Regions from separate parts of the Actinacidiphila sp. bgisy167 genome, predicted to be linked through region 2. Evidence: riboswitches for the same ligand, from Rfam matches in the RefSeq annotation. Region 2 holds a riboswitch; the other holds the start of a gene.

Region 1 (6,650 bases), on a different contig from region 2:
GTCGGCGATGTGCTCCTCGAAGACGCCGTGCGTGGACGGGTAGGTGACCATGAGCACGGCGAGCTCGTCGCGGTGCTGCTCGATCTTGGCACGCAGGTCCTCGACGTCGACCTCACCGTCGCCGGCCGTCTTCACCACGACGACCTTCATGCCGGCCATCACGGCGCTGGCCGCGTTGGTGCCGTGGGCGGAGGAGGGGATGAGGCAGACCGTGCGCTGGGAGTCGCCGTTGGCGCGGTGGTAGGCGCGGACGGCCAGCAGACCGGCGAGCTCGCCCTGGGAGCCGGCGTTCGGCTGGAGGCTCACCTTGTCGTAGCCGGTGACCTCGGCGAGGCGCTCCTCCAGTTCGCGGATGAGGGTCAGGTAGCCCTCGGCCTGGTCGGCCGGCGCGAAGGGGTGCAGCGCGCCGAACTCGGGCCAGGTGACCGGCTCCATCTCGGTGGTCGCGTTGAGCTTCATCGTGCACGAGCCCAGCGGGATCATGCCGCGGTCGAGCGCGTAGTCGCGGTCGGCGAGACGGCGCAGGTAGCGCAGCATCGCGGTCTCGGAGCGGTGCTGGTGGAAGACCGGGTGGGTCAGGTAGTCAACCTCGCGGACCAGGGCGGCGGGCAGCGCGTCCTCGGTGGCCGCGTCCAGGGTCTCGACGTCGGCGGTGACGCCGAAGGCACCCCAGACCGCGGCGAGGTCGGCACGGCCGGTGGTCTCGTCGCAGGCGATGCCGACCCGGTCGGCGTCGACCTGGCGCAGGTTGACCCCGGCCTTGTGGGCGGCGGCCACGACCTCGGCGGCACGGCCTGGCACCCGGGCCGTGACGGTGTCGAAGAAGGCGCCGGTGGTCACCTCGACGCCGCCGGCGCGCAGGCCCGCGGCGAGCAGCGCGGCGTAGCGGTGGGTGCGGCGGGCGATCTGCGCCAGTCCGTCGGGGCCGTGGTAGACCGCGTACATGCCGGCCATGACGGCGAGCAGCACCTGCGCGGTGCAGATGTTGCTGGTGGCCTTCTCGCGGCGGATGTGCTGTTCGCGGGTCTGCAGCGCGAGACGGTAGGCCTTGTTCCCGTCGGCGTCGACGGAGACGCCGACCAGTCGGCCCGGCAGGCTGCGGGCGTAGGCGTCGCGGACGGCCATGTACCCCGCGTGCGGGCCGCCGAAGCCCATGGGCACGCCGAATCGCTGCGTGGTGCCGACCGCGATGTCGGCGCCGAGCTTGCCGGGGGAGGTGAGCACGGTCAGGGCCAGCAGGTCGGCGGCCACGGTGACGACGGCGCCGAGCCCGTGGGCCTGCTCGATAACCGGCCTCAGGTCGCGCACGGCGCCGGAGGCACCCGGGTACTGCAGCAGCACGCCGAAGACGCCGCGCTCGGCGATCTCCGCCGGGATGCCCTGGCTGAGGTCGGCGACCACCACCTCGACACCGGTGGGCTCGGCGCGGGTCTCGATGACGGCGACGGTCTGCGGGAAGGTGTCGGCGTCGATCACGAAGACGCCGTCCTTGACCTTGCCGACGCGGCGGGCCAGCGCCATCGCCTCGGCGGCGGCCGTGCCCTCGTCGAGCAGCGAGGCGCCGGAGGTGGGCAGCCCCGTGAGGTCGGCGACGACTGTCTGGAAGTTGAGCAGGGCCTCGAGGCGGCCCTGCGAGATCTCCGGCTGGTAGGGCGTGTACGCCGTGTACCAGGCCGGGTTCTCCATGACGTTGCGCAGGATGACCGGCGGGGTGAAGGTGCCGTAGTAGCCGAGGCCGAGCATGGGCCGCAGCACCTGGTTGCGGTCGGCGAGCGAGCGCAGCTCGGCGAGCACCTCGGGCTCGGTGCGGGCGTCGGACAGGCCGAGCGCTTCAGCGCTCTTGATGGCGTCCGGGACGGCGGCGGAGGTCAGCTCGTCCAGCGAGCCGTAGCCGACCTGCGCGAGCATCTTGGCTTGCGCACCGGCGTCGGGCCCGATGTGGCGCTGCTCGAAGGGGATGCCGCGCTCCAGCTCGGAGAGTGGTATGCGGTTGGCGGTCATCTGCGGAGGCCTCCTGGTCTGGCGCGACACGGCCTCCCCCTCTGTCATCTGAACCTGAGAGCTTCACCGTCCCGCACACGCCGGGGCGGCTTTCACCGTCGGTGAGGACGCGAACGCGCACAGGGGTGCGGCGCCCGTTCCTGCTTTCCAGAGTGACCTCACCCCTGCGGTACGGATGCCTGAGAGATTCCGGGGAGGGTTTGCTCCTTCGGCGCCCGGCGTGCGGTTCACCGCGTCGCCGGGACTCTCCCGCAAGGGGTCAGCAGCCGCCTTCAGCCTACCAGCGCGGTCCGGTGAGGGGGCATGTGACAGTTGCCACCTTTCATGCCTAAATAGGATTAAACGCGACCAGTTGGAGGGACCGTGCAGACCGGTATCGATCCGCGCAGCCTCATCGGACGCAGGGCCTTCGACCGCAACGGAGTGAAGATCGGCATCATCGACGAGGTGTACCTCGACGATGCCACCGGGGAGCCCGAATGGGCCGCGGTGCGCACCGGTCTCTTCAGCCGCGACGCGTTCGTGCCCCTGGACCCGAGCGAGTTCACCGGCGAGGAACTGCGCGTGCCGTTCGACAAGGCACTGATCAAAGACGCCCCCGATTTCGGCGTGGGCCGGCACCTCTCCCCCGAACAGGAGCTCCAGCTCTACCACCACTACGGCATGAGCGGGCCCTCCCTGTCCGGTCCCGTGCCGGAACCGCCGCCGGACCGCGACTTCGGCACGCTGGCAGGCGACAGCTGACATCGCGACGGCGGCTGATCCGGTGGCACCAGCGGCAGCGGCTCCGACGGCTCCAGCTCCGGATCGCCCACCGCGAAGGTCCGCACGCGCCCCGGCGCCGCCGAGCCCGGCTCCTCGAAGCGGACGGTGACCCGGCCCACCCCGCTGCCCTGCACCCACCCGGCGCCGTACTCGCTGTGCCGTACGTCCTGGCCCGGCATCCAGCGCCGCTCCACGGCCCCCGGCTCCGGGGCGCCCGGCGCCGACGCCTCCGGCGCTCCCTCCGAGGTCCCTTCCAGCGCACCCGCCGCTTCCTCCTCCCGTTCCGCCGCCTGGGCGAAGAGGTCCTCCTGCGTGTAGTCGGCGAGTCCGGCGACGCCGACTCCGAGCAGCCGGACGCCGCCCGTGATGTCGACGGCCTCCAGCAGGCGCGCCGCTGTCTCCCGGACCACGGCCAGGTCGTCCGTCGGGGCGCGCAGGGTCTCCGAACGGGTCAGCGTCGTGAAGTCGTACCGCCGCACCTTCAGCACCACCGTGCGGCCCGAACGGCCCGCGGAGCGCAGCCTGCGCACACAGCGGTCGGCCAGCCTGTCCACCTCGAGCCGGACGCGCACCCGGTCGGTGAGGTCGACGTCGAAGGTGTCCTCGACCGAGATCGACTTGCTCTCGCGGTCGGCGACCACGGGCCGCTCGTCGATCCCCAGGGCCATCTGGTGCACATGGGCCCCGTGCGCCTTGCCGAGCAGCCGGACGAGCTCGGCCTCCCCCGCCTCCACCACCTCGCCGACCGTGAGGATGCCGGCCCGTCGCAGGTGCTCCGCCGTCGCGGGCCCCACCCCGGGCAGCGTGCGCACCTGCAAGGGGGCCAGCAGCTCGCGCTCGGTGCCCGGCTCGATGACCACCAGCCCGTCCGGCTTGGCCCGCTCCGAAGCGATCTTGGCCAGGAGTTTGGAGCCCGCCAGCCCCACCGAGCCGGTGAGGCCGGTCGCCGCCCTGATGTCACTTCGCAGCCGCTCCCCCACCGCACGCGGGTCGTCCGCGATGCCGCCCGCCTCCAGGTCGACGAAGGCCTCGTCCAGGCTGAGCGGCTCGACCAGCGGTGACAACCGCGACAGCAACTCCATCACCACATCGCTGATCTGCCGGTACACGGCGAAGCGCGGCACCAGGTAGGCGGCGTTCGGACACAACCGGCGGGCGTGCGCCATCGCCATCGCCGAGTGCACACCGTGCACCCGGGCCTCGTACGACGCGGTCGCCACCACGCCACGGGGCCCGAGGCCCCCCACGACGACCGGCTTCCCCCGCAGACTCGGCTTCGCCGCCTGCTCCACGGCGGCGAAGAACGCGTCCATGTCCAGGTGCAGGATGGTCGGCGCGCTTCTCACAGTCACCGATGGTGCACCACCGGTCCGACATCCGCCGTACACCTGTACGGCGGACGGACGGGTGCTGCGGACGGGTGTGGTGTCGCGACCGCTCAGCCCGCGCGGTTGCGGCGCCGCGCCAGCTCGTCGCCCGGATTGTGGCCGACCAGCGTCTCCCCCGTGTCGACCCGCTCGGAGTGCAGCTGCGACAGAGCGCCCTCGACGTCCCGCCACACCACGCCCACGGCGATACCGAAGATTCCCTGACCGCCCTTGAGGAGGTCGACGACCTCGTCCGGGGAGGTGCACTCGTACACCGTCGCGCCGTCGCTCATCAGCGTCATGCGGGTGAGCTCGGCCGGCCCGCTGGAGCGCAGGTGCTGCACGGCGGTGCGGATGTTCTGCAGCGACACCCCCGTGTCCAGGAGCCGCTTGACGATCTTGAGGACCACCACGTCGCGGAAGCTGTACAGCCGCTGCGTCCCCGAGCCGTACGCGGGGCGGATGCTCGGCTCCACGAGCCCCGTCCGCGCCCAGTAGTCCAGTTGGCGGTAGGTGATTCCGGTGGCCGCGCAGGCGGTGGGCCCGCGGTAGCCGACCTTGTCGCCGGCCCCCTCCGGAAGCTGTCCCGAGGTGTCCCCCGAGCCCCCTCCGGGGGGCGCCGCGGCGTTGCGGGCCAGGGCCCCGCGCATCGGATACGGGCCGCCGAAGGCCGTACCGTCGCCGGTGCTTCTCACGCCGACCTCCCGTCCCTTCGCACCCCTCAGGGCACGCGCACGTGCCATCGGGACTTTCCCTCTCGACGGTAGGCAGTCACTCCGGGTGCGTCAACGATCGCCACGCTCGGCACGCCGAGTGATATCAGCCCCAAAGGTGGTTTCCCGTGTCCACGGTGGGGGTACGGCTGCTCGGATGGCCCCCGCGGGCCTTCACTGGTTGCTGGTGCCGAAGTCCTCGGGCGAGATCTGGTCGAGGAACTCGCGGAACTTCTCGACCTCGTCCTCCTGCTCGTCGGGGATGGCGATGCCGGCGTCGTCCAGCACACCGTCGCTCCCGTAGATGGGGGTTCCGGTACGCAGCGCGAGCGCTATGGCATCCGAGGGACGGGCGCTCACCTCCACGCCGCTGGCGAAGACCAGCTCGGCGTAGAAGACGCCGTCGCGCAGATCGGTGATCCGGACCTCGGTCAGCGTCTGGCCGACGGCCTCGAGCACGTCCTTGAACAGATCATGGGTCAGCGGCCGCGCGGGAGTCATGCCCTGTTGCGCGAAAGCGATGGCGGTGGCTTCCCCCGGCCCGATCCAGATGGGCAGGTAGCGGTCGCCCCCCACTTCGCGCAGGAGCACAATCGGCTGGTTGGAGGGCATTTCGACCCGGACACCCACGACGTCGAGCTCGTTCACACAGCAACCCTAGGCCGTGCCCGGCAGGTTTGGGTAGTCGGGACGGGCCCGGCCGGTCGCCGAATGGGCGCGTCCGGGCCGTACCGGCTCAGAAGAGCCGCACCCCGAGCGCGGACTGCACCAGCGCCGCGTGCAGCCGCACCGACAGCGCCGCCAGCTCCCGCGCGGTGGCCTCCGCGTGCGTCCTGGTCTGCGGATTGCGGTGCCTGCGCAGGGGCGCGACCACCTGTTCCACCAGCCCGGCCTCACGATCGGCGGCCGCCTTCACCGCGCGCAGATGGCGCGGTTCGAGCCCGAAACGGCCGAGATCGGCCACGATCTTTGCGATGTTCACCGTTTCGGCGTCATAGTCGCCCTCAGGGCCGGCCTCCACCAGGCCGTACGCCTCCCACTGGGCGAGTTCGTCCGCTTCGGCGCCCGTGGCGGCCAGGAGTTCCTCCCTGCCGATGCGCAGCGCCGCCGGCGCCTCCCGTTCCACCGTGCCGACCTCGAGCAGCTCCCTGGACTCCCCGGAGGCCGGGGACGGCAGCGGCAGGGGTTCCCCGCGATCGAGGGCGTCGAGGTGGTCGCGGATCACTTTGAGCGGCAGGTAGTGGTCGCGCTGCATGCGCAGCACGTGCCCGAGCCGTTCCACGTCCCGGACGGTGAACTTCCGGTACCCCGAGGGGGTGCGTTGCGGCTCCACCAGCCCCTCCGCCTCCAGGAAGCGGATCTTGGAGATGGTGACCTCGGGGAACTCCTCCCGCAACTCGTTGAGCACCGCTCCGATGCTCAGCAGCCGGTCGTCCGCGGTGGCGGTGCCGTTGCCGGCACCGCCCGACGGTGTACGAAGCATGAACCTTCCCTCGCGGGTCAGGCGCCCCACTGGCTCGCGTAGAAGACCAGTCGGTACTTGCCGATCTGCACCTCATCGCCGCTGGACAGGGTCACCGAGTCGATCCGCTCCCGGTTGACGTAGGTGCCGTTCAGGCTGCCGACGTCGGAGACGGTGAAGGAACCGTCAGGTGCGCGCCGGAACTCCACGTGGCGCCGCGAGACGGTGACGTCGTCCAGGAAGATGTCGCTCTCCGGGTGGCGGCCGGCCGTCGTCAGCTCACCGTCCAGGAGGAAGCGGCTCCCCGAGTTGGGACCACGGCGCACGACGAGCAGCGCGGAG
Region 2 (6,650 bases):
CGACCATCAGGTACGCGCCGACCTCGTCGGCGATCCGGCGGAAGGCCGCGAAGTCCAGCTGCCGGGGGTAGGCCGACCAGCCGGCGATGATCAGCTTCGGGCGGGACTCCCGGGCCAGGCGCTCGACCTCGGCCATGTCGACCTGCCCGGTCTCCGCGTCCACGTGGTACGCGGCCACGTTGTAGAGCTTGCCGGAGAAGTTGATCTTCATGCCGTGGGTCAGGTGCCCGCCGTGGGCGAGGTTCAGACCCAGGATCGTGTCGCCGGGGCTGAGCAGCGCGAACATCGCGGCGGCGTTGGCCTGCGCGCCCGAGTGCGGCTGGACGTTGGCGTGCTCGGCGCCGAAGAGCGCCTTGACGCGGTCGATCGCGAGCTGCTCGACGACGTCGACGTGCTCGCAACCGCCGTAGTAGCGGCGGCCGGGGTACCCCTCGGCGTACTTGTTGGTCAGCACCGAGCCCTGGGCCTGGAGCACCGCGACCGGAGCGAAGTTCTCCGAGGCGATCATCTCGAGGGTGGACTGCTGGCGGTTCAGTTCGGCGTCGACGGCGGCGGCGACGTCGGGGTCGAGCTCATGGAGTGAGCTGTTGAGAAGCGACATCAGGATGTCATCCGTCCGGAAGTCGGAGTGGGCAGGGCGGAGCGGTCGGCAGCCGTGGGCGTCAGTCGCCGATGAAGGCGGTGTACTCGTCCGCGGAGAGCAGGTCGCCCGGCTCCTCGGAGACCTTCACCTTGAACAGCCAGCCGCCCTCGAAGGCCGCCGTGTTCACCAGCGAGGGGTCGCCCACGACGTCCTCGTTGACCTCGGCGACCTCACCGGAGACCGGGGCGTACAGATCGCTGACCGACTTGGTCGACTCCAGCTCACCACAGGTCTCGCCCGCGGCGACCGTGTCGCCGACCGCCGGGAGCTGGACGTAGACCACGTCGCCGAGGGCGTTCGCCGCGTGCTCGGTGATGCCCACCGAGGCCACGCCGTCCGCGTCGGGGGCCGAGACCCACTCGTGCTCCTTGCTGTACCGCAGCTGCTGGGGGTTGCTCATGGCTCAATTCTCCTGGATGACGGTATGTGCTGGTGAATGGCTGTCTTGACAGGTAAGACGCGGGCGCCGGAAGCGGGCGGGGCGTCAGCGCTGCCGCTTGTAGAACGGCAGGGCCACCACCTCGTACGGCTCATGGGTACCGCGGATGTCCACGCCCACACCGGGGCTGCCCGGCGCGGCGTGCGCGGCGTCCACGTACGCCATGGCGATCGGCTTGCCCAGGGTCGGGGACGGGGCTCCGGAGGTCACCTCGCCGACGACCTCGCCGCCCGCCACCACGGCGTAGCCCGCCCGGGGGACCCGGCGGCCCTCGGCGACCAGGCCGACCAGCTTGCGCGGCGGTTGCGCCTCGGCCTTGGCGGCGGCCGCGACCAGCGCCTCGCGGCCCACGAAGTCACCCGGCTTGTCGAACTTCACGACCCGGCCGAGCCCGGCGTCGAAGGGGGTGAGCGCGGTGGTCAGTTCGTGACCGTACAGCGGCATGCCCGCCTCCAGGCGCAGCGTGTCGCGGCAGGACAGGCCGCACGGCACGAGGCCCGCGTCCGCTCCGGCCTCGGTCAGCGCCTGCCACAGCTTCTCGGCGTCGGCCGGTGCGACGAACAGCTCGAACCCGTCCTCGCCCGTGTAGCCCGTGCGGGCGATCAGCGCGGGGACGCCGGCGACGGTGCCGGGCAGCCCCGCGTAGTACTTCAGCCCGTCCAGGTCGGCGTCGGTGACCGACTTCACGATGGCGGGGGAGAGGGGGCCCTGGACGGCGATCAGCGCGTAGGCGTCCCGGTCGTCGCGGACCGCGGCGTCGAAGCCGGCGGCACGCTCGGTCACCGCGTCGAGCACGACCTGGGCGTTGGAGGCGTTGGCGACGACCATGTACTCCTCGTCGCCGAGGCGGTAGACGATCAGGTCGTCGAGGATACCGCCGTCGGGCGCGCAGATCATCGTGTAGCGGGCGCGACCCACGGCCAGCGCCGAGATGTGGCCGACCAGCGCGTAGTCCAGCGCTTCGCCGGCGGCGGGACCGGTGACGGTGATCTCGCCCATGTGGGACAGGTCGAAGAGGCCGGCCCGGGTCCGCACGGCGGTGTGCTCGTCGCGCTCGCTGGCGTACCGCAGGGGCATGTCCCAGCCCGCGAAGTCGGTCATGGTGGCGCCGAGGGCGCGGTGCAGCGCGTCCAGTGCGGTACGGCGGGGTTCACTCATCGGGCGGACTCCCAAGGCGAGAGGGGACAGGTAGGGCGATGACGGGTCAGGTCCTCCCCATCTGTCATCGGAACCTGAGAGGTTCACCTGGACCCTCCGACGGGAGGAGTCCTGGTTTGCACCTTGGGTGGGGCGGCGCTCCGTGGCCGGGAGGTTCGCCCGCTTTTCAGATCTGCCTCGGACGCGCGGTATCTGTGCCTGAGAGATTCAAGGGAGGACTTGCTCCTTCGGCGTCCGCACCACCGCGGTGGTGCGGAAACTCTCCCGCGCGACCTCGAACGGCCGCTATGAGGTTGAGGGCGCCATCATTGCACGGCGCCGGTCGTTGTCGCGATCGCGTGCCGGATGTCCGGGTCCGGTCCTGATCGCGCAGTAACGCCGCCGCTTCTCTGGGTAAGCAAAGACACAGGATTTACTGTTTCTTGAACATCTGACCCGGAGGCGAGCTGTGCGGTGGCAGAGTGCGTATGCGACGGCCGGGGGTCCGGCCGCGTCCCGGCCGGTCCCGGCGCGGGCCGGGGAGGCGCGCCGCGGCGGCCGCGCCGTGCGGCCGCGCCGGCTGCTCGATCTGCGGCGGGGGCGCCGGCCCGTGCGCACCCTGCGCTATCCGCCGGGGGACGTCCTGGTGGTCTCCGGCCTCCCGGGCGGCGGCAAGACCACCCTCATGCGGCGCGCGGCGGGCGGCGCCCGTCTGATCGACTCTCAGGACGTCAGGGAGCGCTGGCAGGCCCGGGTCCCGAGGCTGCTGCCCTACGCCCTCTACCGCCCCCTGGTGCGGATCGCGCACTACGCGGGGCTCCGGCGGGCGCTGCGCTCGGGCGACAGCGTCGTCCTGCACGACTGCGGCACCCAGCGCTGGGTGCGCGCCTGGGTCGCCCGTGAGGCACGGCGCCGGGGGCGGGGGATGCACCTGGTGCTGCTGGACGTCCCGGTGGGCGCCGCGCTGGACGGCCAGCGCCGGCGCGGCCGGGGGGTGTCGGCGTACGCCATGGCCCGGCACCGCAACGCCTCCCGCCGCCTGCTGGCCGAGGCGGCGGCGGGCCGGCTGCCCCGGGCGTGCGCCTCGGTGGTGCTGCTGGACCGCGCAGCGGCCCGGGAGCTCGAGGCCATCGACTTCGACGGCTGAGCGGCCGGGCCGCGTCGCGTGCGGGGCTCGCCCCGCAGGGGTCCTGCTACTGCAACTGCGGCTCAGCGAGCGCCTGCGGCGCCTCGAACACCGTCTGGGGTGTTGCGGGGGACAGCTCGGGCGCACCGGGAACCGCGGGGGACAGCGGCGACAGCGCCGCGTCGTTGCCGAACGGCAGCGGCAGCGGCACGAGGATGTCGGTCAGCAGCTGCGGCACCAGCAGCAGAATCGCCTGGAGGTCCCCGACCACGACGGCGATCTGCGCCGCCACGGCCGTGATATCCCCCGAGATCACGGCGGTGACCAGGGCGGCCACGTCGGTGATCAGCTTGTCCAGCTGCGCCTTGATCTCGTCGATGGTGCCGGCCGCCGCCTTGGCGCCGTCCTTGGCACCTTCCTTGGCGCCCTCTTCCGCGGCGCCGTCCTTGGCGCGGCCGGCCGCCAGTCCGGACTGGTCGGGCGACTGGCCCACGCTCTGCGCGGCGGCCGTGTCGATGAGGCCGGCGAACTGGCGGCTCGCCTCCGCCAGACGGGAGCTCAGCTCCTGCAAACTACCCCCGTCCGGGGACTGAGCCTGGGCGTCCTGGGTGATCCGGGCGCCATAGGACAGCGTGTCACCCAGCTTCGCGATCAGCTCGGCTCGGGTGGCGGCCGCCGCGTCGGCGGAATCCGCCGCCTTGGAGATGTCGGCAGCCGCGATGCGAACCGGGGCGTGGGCGTCGGCGGTGCCGGCGAAGCCCATCGTCAGCGAGGCGCACACTGCTGCCGCTATGAGGGTGGAGTTGATCCTGGTGATGCGCATGTCGAGATATCTCCCGGTTGAGGGTTTTCTCCTTGCTCGTCCTACCTTCGGAGGCGATGTGACGCTTCGCAACCGGACCATCGCATGGTGTGACAAGCGTGTGATGCGGAGGTCTGGGGGCCTGCCGCCGGATAGGGTTTCCACCGAGCGCACACCACAGGAACTTGCGAGGCGAGACGCAGTGAACATCCCGGGGCAGCGGATACCGGACGGCTTCGCCCCGCCGGTCCACGGTGCCGGCGGCTGGCCCGCCAACGAGCTCGAGGAAGTGCTCTCCGCGGCACTCGGCGATCCGGGTGCCACGGCCCGGGTGCTGGAGGTGCTCGGGCGTTCCCAGGTGTGGATCCCGCTGCCGAACGGCGGCGGCCCCGACAGCGCGGACCTCGACCTGCCGACCCTCGAACTCGACGGTGGCGTCTATGTGCCTGTCTTCAGCTCGGAAGCGCAGTTCATGGCCGCCGGCTCCGGTATGAGCTTCGCCGTCGCACCCGCCCGGGAGTTCGCCCGCGGGCTGCCCCCGCAGCTCGGGATCGCCGTGAACCCGGGGGGCGCGGTGGGCATTCCGCTGCCGCCCGCCGCGGTGATGGAGCTGTGCCGCACCGACCGCGAGCCCGGCACCCCGACCGGCGCCCGGGTCCGGCTGTGGGAGCCCTCGCCGGACGAGGAGCCGGTCGACTTCCTGGCCGCCGCCGCGGGCGAGTTCGCAGTGACCCCCGTCGTGCTCTCCGCCCGCCGCGCGCTGGCCAGCGTCGAGGGCGACCCCGCCACGCTCTTCGTGGGGGTCGAACTCGACCGCTGGCAGGAGGAGGACCGGGCCGCCGCCATGGGCGCCCTCGGACGCGCGCTCGGCGCCGTACCGCTGCCCTGGCAGGTCAACCTGGTGCTGCTGGACGTCGCGCAGGACCCCGTCGGCGACTGGATGCTGGAGCGCGTGCGACCCTTCTATGTCGGCTCGGGCGCTTAACCTGGGTCCGGCACGACACCAGAGGCATGCGGCGAAGCCGACCGAGAAGCAGACGACGCGGCAAGGCAGACACGGAAGGGCGGGGCACGTGAGCGCCGGCGTGGGAGGGGGCGGACTGGAGCACGCGCTCCGGCAGGTGACGCCCGGTAGGTTCGACGCCTACGAGGAACTGCTGCGCACCCTCGCCGACAGCCAGGTGTGGATGCTGCTCTGGCAGGGCACGCCCGGCGGGGCGGACGCGCAGTACGGCAACATGGAGGTCGGCGGCCACGGCTACGCGCCCTGCGTGACCTCGCCGCAGGAGCTCGGCGCCTGCGGCTGGGACCGGGCCCACGAGGTGGTGTCCGGTCGGGAGATCGCCGCCTCGCTCTTCCCCGACCGCTGGGGGCTGTGGCTCAACCCGCACGCCCCGGGCGGCGGCGTCGGCATCCCCTGGCCCGACCTGCGGCGCGTCTGCCTCGGCCTCGACCGCTCCCCGGCCGGACCGCTGAGGATCGGCGAGCCCGCGCTCCAGATCCCCCACTACTACGCCCTGTTGTCCCAGCAGGCCCATCGCACCCCGGCCGTCAGGTCGTTGCGGCGCGCCTGGGTGCAGCCCGTGCTGGGCGAGCCGTATCTGGCGATCGGCGTCGACCTCTACGACGCCGGGCCGCAGGCGGCGGACTCCGTGCGGCTGATGATGCAGTCCGCCCTCGGGGCGGTGCCGCCGGGACTGCCCGTCGCCACGGTCGCGCTCACCGACGAGTACGACCCGGTCGGCCTGTGGATGCGGGCCTCGGCGCAGCCCTTCTACTCCCGCGACGCCCACGGCGCGCCGGGCGTCCCCGGTGCGCCGGGTGCTCCGAGTGCGCCCGGGGCCGCGTACGGCTGGCCCCCGCGGTCCTACTGAGGCATCCGTCGGCACGCCCGCGGCAGCGGTGCCGTCGGCCACCCTGCGGCGGCACGGTGTCGCGGTCGTGTGCGGTGGTGGACCTCGCGGCTGCCGCCGGGCCGTCGGCGGTCGCGGTCCGTTGACCGCGGCGGGCCTTTCCGCCGCCGCCCGTGCGGTGCCGCGGGTGGAGCGAGGCGCCCCTGTGGGCGCCGCCTGTCCGCCGGCGGCTTGCGGGCGGCGCGCTCCGCCCGCTCGGCGTGCACGCGAGCGTCGACGGCGACGGGCGGGCGGGAGACGGCCCGCCACGCCCGACCGCCCCCGAACGCCTGCACGGCGCATTGAGGGCGGCGCCTCAGAGGATCGCGTCGAGAAGCCCCAGCGGCGGGCTGCCCAGCTCCAGCAGGGCACCGTGGAACCGCTGCAGTGAGAACTCCGGCCCCCAGGCGCGCCGGGCCCGCTCCCGCAACCGCATGATCTCCAGCTTGCCCCAGGTGTAACGCCCGTACGCCGCGTCGAAGGTGCCGCGCCGCGCCTCGGAGGCCGCGCCGGCCCGTGCGAGGTGGGCGTCGCGCATGAAGCGCTGCGTGGCCTCCTCCAGCGTCATGGCCCCCGTGTGCAGCCCGATGGCGCACGCGAGCCGGGTGACG

What was found. A riboswitch is a leader RNA that binds a small molecule or an ion and turns the genes downstream of it on or off. The one in region 2 is predicted to bind glycine.
Region 1: it holds a riboswitch for glycine, as region 2 does, so the genes downstream of both, gcvP (aminomethyl-transferring glycine dehydrogenase) here and gcvT (glycine cleavage system aminomethyltransferase GcvT) in region 2, are expected to answer to the same signal.

Annotation. Positions count from the first base shown of each region.
Region 1 covers NZ_JBYIQP010000117.1:885-7,534, forward strand. Annotated here, with positions in the region: partial or broken gene gcvP (aminomethyl-transferring glycine dehydrogenase) at 1-2,001, opposite strand, end outside; glycine riboswitch at 2,159-2,263, opposite strand; gene AC3ET4_RS28590 (PRC-barrel domain-containing protein) at 2,365-2,745, shown strand; gene AC3ET4_RS28595 (DNA polymerase IV) at 2,658-4,112, opposite strand; gene AC3ET4_RS28600 (MerR family transcriptional regulator) at 4,205-4,828, opposite strand; gene AC3ET4_RS28605 (bifunctional nuclease family protein) at 5,021-5,494, opposite strand; gene ftsR (transcriptional regulator FtsR) at 5,583-6,329, opposite strand; gene AC3ET4_RS28615 (double zinc ribbon and FHA domain-containing protein) at 6,347-6,650, opposite strand, start outside.
Region 2 covers NZ_JBYIQP010000045.1:4,442-11,091, reverse strand. Annotated here, with positions in the region: gene glyA (serine hydroxymethyltransferase) at 1-601, opposite strand, end outside; gene gcvH (glycine cleavage system protein GcvH) at 663-1,043, opposite strand; gene gcvT (glycine cleavage system aminomethyltransferase GcvT) at 1,128-2,240, opposite strand; glycine riboswitch at 2,417-2,517, opposite strand; gene AC3ET4_RS18245 (AAA family ATPase) at 2,689-3,366, shown strand; gene AC3ET4_RS18240 (hypothetical protein) at 3,413-4,168, opposite strand; gene AC3ET4_RS18235 (enhanced serine sensitivity protein SseB) at 4,350-5,132, shown strand; gene AC3ET4_RS18230 (enhanced serine sensitivity protein SseB C-terminal domain-containing protein) at 5,221-6,021, shown strand; gene AC3ET4_RS18225 (DUF885 family protein) at 6,356-6,650, opposite strand, start outside.